2 regions of the Bacillus sp. 5RYD7K genome follow, and region 1 is predicted to be linked to the other one. Evidence: predicted binding sites of a transcription regulator. Region 1 holds the regulator's gene; the other holds the start of a gene.
The links. Region 1 encodes LexA, which represses DNA repair genes until DNA is damaged. Its sites were predicted from a motif close to CGAACATATGTTCG; they were not measured.

Region 1 (3,176 bases):
CGGCGATTTCTGCAAAGGTAAGCTTGTTGGCTCTCAGCCTGATAATTTCCGAAACAGGGACCTCTTTTTTTTCTTTTCCGCTGTTTTCATGTCTGTTTTTCAGATTCCGTTCAGGTTTATAGCCATTTTTTACGGCTCTTTTCATTCCCCGCCGGATTTTCATATTGTGAATTTTCCTTTGATATTCCTCCACAATACTGACGATTTCGAGTACCATCGTATCAGCTTCGGAAAGCTCCAGCTCGCCTTTATGAGCCGTCGTATATATCTTTACGTTCTCCCTGTAAATACAATGCAAAAGCGCGATCTTGGCGTTTCCTCTTCCCAGTCTTGTTTCATCCTGCACCAATATCGCGTCAATATGTGACTTTTTAATTTCATCAAGCATTTCAAATACTCCGTCGCGGTCCATTTCGTAACCGCTGGCTTTCTCTGAAATGACTTTTACGACTTCCATGCCGTTTGCCGCAGCGATCTCACTGAGCTCCTCTTCCTGTCTTTTTAAAGACGTCTGCTGCTGTTCTTTGTTTGTGCTTACCCGGGCATAAATGAGCGCCTTCATTTCTCTCTTTCCTCTCTAATTGACAATGGCCAGCTGATATACGGCCGGATGCTCCTTCTTAACCGGAAGAATAAGTTCGTCTCCGGGCTTTATATCAGCAGTTTGGAGATGATTATTCTCCGTCACCCACTCAATGAAATCTTCTTTGTTAATATTTTTCTTCTCTGCTACTTGATCCGCAAGTGACCACAGAGTATCTCCGTCCTGAACCTTTATTTTAACATATTGGCTGAGCGCCTGATCATTTCCCGTACATGAAACAAGTAAAATAACAGCACTTAAAATCGCAGTAAACAGTCCGACAAATATGATAGATTCCTTCGCCATTTAAACAACCTCCAGAATGTTTGTTCGCTTTTTATACCTTTCAGTATATACGAACAAATGTTTCTGTCAATCGTTTTTTTCGAACCTATGTTTGTACTGTCAGGAAAATCATGCTATAATCTACTTAAAATCGACGTTTTGAGGTGCGAAATATGACGAAGCTATCAAAAAGGCAGCTTGATATCCTGCGTTTTATTAAAGAAGAGGTAAAAACGAAAGGATATCCGCCTTCTGTAAGAGAGATAGGAGAAGCAGTAGGACTGGCTTCCAGTTCAACCGTGCACGGACATTTGGCGCGGCTGGAGACAAAAGGCCTGATCAGACGGGACCCTACTAAACCGAGAGCGATTGAGGTATTGGATGAAGAAGAAGTCCAAATTCCGAAAAGCCAGGTTGTCAATGTTCCGGTCATCGGGAAAGTGACGGCGGGTATTCCGATTACGGCTGTTGAAAATATCGACGAGTATTTTCCGCTTCCTGACAGGATGGTTCCTCCGGGAGAACACGTATTCATGTTAGAAATCATGGGAGAAAGTATGATTGACGCCGGCATTTTTGACAAAGATTACGTCATTGTCAAACAGCAGAACACGGCCAATAACGGGGAAATCGTGGTGGCTATGACCGAAGATGATGAAGCCACGGTCAAGCGCTTCTATAAAGAAGACAATTATGTGCGGCTGCAGCCGGAAAATCCGACGATGGAACCGATTATCCTGCAAAACGTAAGCATTTTAGGGAAAGTGATCGGCGTATTCAGAGCCGTTCATTAATTCTATTAAACTTTATTTATCGTAAAACCCCTTTCAGAGGGGTTTTACTTTTGCATAAAAAAGAGCAGATTCGCCCTGGCTTAAGAAACGAACCTGCTAAGGAGGAAAAACTTACATCTTTATTATCCGGCATCTCACTTTTGAAGTCAATAAATAATGTTTCTCTAAGGAAACTTTTTATCTATTTTTCAACTTTTGTATTTGTGCGGGCTGATTTTGATATATATTTATCTTCATCTGGAGCGGACGGATTACATTATATTCATGAATATTTAGTGCATAGTACAATAAGTTTTGACGAGATGTAAAAAAACCCGCTGCCTTTGCGGGTATCTATTTTCAATCAAAATGATAATATTCCACGCCGTATAACCCTTTAATATGGACAGGTTCACAGTCGTTTGAAGAGCTTTCAATCAGAATCCTGTATTTGTGATGCGGATCAATTGATTTTTTGTCCTGGGCACTTAGGTTTAACCAGCTGCCGCTGTAGCTTTTAGAACTTAATGTATAAAAGTTTCCGTTCAGTGCCATCCGCTGGAGTTTCACGTTTAAATTGCATGAAGAATTGTTCACAATGGTGAACTTGTATCCTAATAGGTAATCATCAGCTGATACAGCCCCCGGATTTTCAATAAAAAACTCTTTTACATCTCCCTCCATAATGAAGCTTGTTTTTGATCCGAATCCAGTGGTAGCCGCTTCAGCTGAGTGTACTCCGCAAAAACATAATAAAAAAACAGCAATACATATCCACCATTTTTTCAATTTTGCATCCCCCTTTTTTTTACATATTTTAACTTGTGAATATGGTGATGTCTATTTACATTTTATTAAAACGCACACTTTATAACCACTATATACCAGTTTAAAAATTTGCTGATTGCCTACAATGAAGACTAAACGAAATAACGAAGGTGGTTCAAATGAAACATGTAATTGCTTTCGCTTCTAAAACGGCGCTCACACTTGCTTTGCTGTACATTGTTCTGGATCTGATGTACCAAGTAACTTTTTTAAACGTTCTGTTTATTACCTTGATCTTAAGTTTGATCACTTACTTTTTGGGTGATTGCATGATTCTGCCGAGAACAAGCAATTTTACAGCCGTTGCAGCTGATTTCGGAATTTCATTCATTATATTATGGATATTTCTAATGAACATTGGCGGGTTTAATGTCTCTCCTGCCGCGGCATCGGTTATCTCTGCACTTTGCATTTCTGTTTTTGAGGCATTTTTTCACCGATATTTGCAGCAATATGTGCTTCCCGAAGATTATCAGGACACAACAGGGACAGACAGCACACTATTGAGCTATCAAACCGAGGCGTCTGAAGAATTGGTGCCGGAAAAAGACCCTCAGGAAAAAACATAAAAAGGAGGCATCCGCCTCCTTTCTTTTTATTTTTGCTTCTGATCGTCCAGCGGCAGCTGGAGCAGTGAGTCTGTGCCTGTCGCTTTCGGTGTTTTTCCGTCCCATTTTTCAATCCATTTATATTTGATCATTTCATCA
Region 2 (3,176 bases), 1.6 Mb from region 1:
TCGGAATGCAGATAATTGACCTTGATGCCGATTTCTTTCAGATAATCGGTCAGATCCTCTGACATTTTTTTCGTTAAAGTCGTTACGAGCACGCGCTCATTCCGTTCTATCCTCGCCTGAATCTCGCCGATTAGATCATCAATCTGTCCTTCGATCGGCCGGACGTCAATGAGAGGGTCGAGCAGTCCCGTCGGCCTGATGATCTGTTCGATCATTTCCGGCGTATGCTCAATCTCATACGGTCCCGGAGTAGCCGACACGTACACGATATTGTGCATATGTTTCTCAAATTCCTCGAATCGGAGCGGACGGTTGTCAAGCGCTGACGGCAGGCGGAACCCATGATCGACAAGCACCTGTTTTCTTGCCTGGTCACCGTTGAACATGCCGCGCACCTGCGGAATCGTCACGTGTGATTCATCAACGACGATCATAAAATCGTCCGGAAAATAATCAAGCAGCGTATACGGCGTAGAGCCCGGAGGACGGAGCGTCAAGTGTCTTGAATAGTTCTCAATGCCCGAACAGAAACCCATTTCCCGCATCATTTCAAGATCATATCTCGTCCGCTGCTCAAGCCGCTGCGCTTCAAGGAGCTTGCCGTTTTCGCGCATGACTTTCAAGCGCTCCTCAAGCTCCTGTTCAATGTTCAGAATCGCTTTTTCCATCTTTTCCGCCCGGGTGACGAAGTGGGAAGCCGGGAAAATCGCGACATGATCGCGGTCGCCGAGAATCTCTCCGGTCAAAGCGTCAACTTCTCTGATCCGCTCAATTTCGTCTCCGAAAAATTCCACTCTGATACAATGTTCGTCACGGGAAGCCGGGAAAATTTCCACAACGTCGCCGCGCACGCGGAATGTCCCCCGCTTAAAGTCGATATCATTGCGGGCATACTGGATATCCACAAGCTTTCTCAGCAGCTCGTTCCGCTCAATCTCCATTTCCGGTCTGAGCGACACGACCATCTCCCGGTATTCTTCAGGCGAACCGAGACCGTATATGCATGACACACTCGCAATGATAATGACATCTCTCCGTTCAAACAGAGAGGATGTCGCGGAGTGCCGCAGTTTATCAATTTCATCGTTAATGCTTGCGTCTTTCTCTATAAATGTATCCGTTTGAGGCACATACGCCTCCGGCTGATAGTAATCGTAGTAGCTGACAAAATATTCGACAGCGTTGTTCGGAAAAAACTCCTTAAACTCGCTGTACAGCTGTCCGGCAAGGGTTTTGTTATGGGCAATGACCAGTGTCGGCTTATTGACTTCTTTAATCAGATTGGACACGGTAAAGGTTTTGCCCGTCCCTGTCGCACCCAGGAGAGTCTGGTGTTTTCTGCCTTCCTGTATGCCTTTGACAAGCTTCTCAATCGCTTGCGGCTGATCTCCCTGGGGCTGATATTTCGAGACTAACTCAAAACGATCTTTCACAAAAAAGCCTCCGTTTCTTTACGAAATCTTCCTATTGATATAGTAACACAATGACGGGCAAAATCACTAAAAATACGAACTAAAGTTCGATGGTTTATTTTTACCAAGTCAATTTTTGTATAAAAAACCTGCTTTTATGGCGTAAAAGCAGGCTTCCATTTCATATTCACCATGTCAGGCATTGTCTTTCTTTTTGTCTGCTTCTTTTTTGGCCATGTACAGCCCGCCGGCTACCAGTGATACGACATCCAATCCAACGATAAAATACGTTTCGGTGTAACCTTTTAAATAGGATGCGAAAAGCAGTGCGGCTGTGAGAGCGATCGCCACATAATGGTTAAAAGTGACCCGCGTAAAAAGGACGACCAGCATAAAAGGGAAACATAATGCAAAAACGGCTTTTGTAATCACAAAAACCCTCCTCGGGAATTCTTCATCTCATCTGATTATAGTAAAAAATGAAGAATCGGACAATCGTTCCCCTGCTATCACAATACCCTTTTTCAGCAGTCTTCAATCATCTGTCAGAAAAAATGTGAATGTAAATCTATTGAACCATTAATGAAATGAACCAAATTGCCTTTCTTCAGCCGAAAGGAGGAGAAGGATTAGGTCTTTGTGTCTTTGACAGTTTCTTCCTCTCTCTTTACAATGTAATGATAGTGTTTACTATCATTTTCTTGGATGAAGAAAAAGGGGGTTATACCGCATGTATTCAGTACGATTTCAAAAAGCGGAAGAATCGAGCCGCTCAGCAGGCGCAAAAGGAATGAACCTGATTAAACTGACGAAAAACGGCCTGCCCGTTCCCGATGGTTTTGTCATTCAGACAAATGCCCTGACGCGTTTTATGGAAGATAACCGGCTTCAGGCAGATGAGGAAGAGATGGAGCGCGCCATTTTAAACGGCACGTTTTCAAAAGAGCTCCGCGATGAGCTGATTGCCTCTTTTTATGAATTGAGAGAATCATACGCCTCTGTTGCCGTACGTTCCTCGTCTGCGTCCGAAGATCTTGAAGGCGCTTCTTTCGCGGGCCAGTACGAAACCTATTTAAATATCAAAACAGAAGAAGAGTTTCTCGGAAAAGTGAAAGAATGCTGGGCTTCCTTCTTTTCGGCGCGGGTCAGCGGTTATAAAGAGAAAATGAACAATGACACTGCAGAACCGCTAATGGGTGTTGTCGTCCAAGGACTGATCAATTCTGAGGTGTCAGGGGTCATTTTCAGCCGAAACCCCGTCACACATGATGACGGAGAACTGATGATCAGCGCGAGCTACGGTCTCGGAGAAGCAATCGTGTCCGGAAGCGTGACACCCGACACATTTATCGTCAATAAAGACACATTCCGGATTGACAAAGAAATCGGCTTAAAAGAAATGTATATCGTTTCCCAAAAGGAAGGCGTGACCGAAAAAGAAACGTCCGCTGACATGAGAAACCGCTTCTGCCTCGATGACGAGAGCATCAAAGAACTTGCCATGCTGACGATAAAGACGGAAGAACTGTACGGTTATCCTGTGGATCTCGAATTCGGATTTGCCGAAAATAAGCTGTATCTGCTTCAGGCCAGACCGATTACAACGATCGCGCAGGATCAGAAAGCGGCAGATGAAGAACGGGAATTTATCATGACGCCTCGGGACCAGAAAGATTTTTGGATCAATATGGAGTCTAATATTGAAGGCCCAATCAGCCCGTTATTCGCCTCTCTCATTGTGCCTGCTTTAGAATACGGCCTCAA

Region 2: a site for LexA is predicted at 1,509-1,522, ahead of uvrB (excinuclease ABC subunit UvrB). Genes of this name have one in related genera too.

The regions. Positions count from the first base shown of each region.
Region 1 covers NZ_CP191200.1:2,973,324-2,976,499, forward strand. The annotation lists gene ACQE26_RS14825 (YneB family resolvase-like protein) at 1-562, opposite strand, end outside; gene yneA (cell division suppressor protein YneA) at 578-889, opposite strand; gene lexA (transcriptional repressor LexA) at 1,042-1,662, shown strand; gene ACQE26_RS14840 (hypothetical protein) at 1,713-1,970, shown strand; gene ACQE26_RS14845 (hypothetical protein) at 2,002-2,430, opposite strand; gene ACQE26_RS14850 (YndM family protein) at 2,589-3,038, shown strand; gene ACQE26_RS14855 (prohibitin family protein) at 3,065-3,176, opposite strand, start outside.
Region 2 covers NZ_CP191200.1:1,410,330-1,413,505, reverse strand. The annotation lists gene uvrB (excinuclease ABC subunit UvrB) at 1-1,433, opposite strand, end outside; gene ACQE26_RS06960 (CsbA family protein) at 1,608-1,844, opposite strand; gene ACQE26_RS06955 (PEP/pyruvate-binding domain-containing protein) at 2,143-3,176, shown strand, end outside.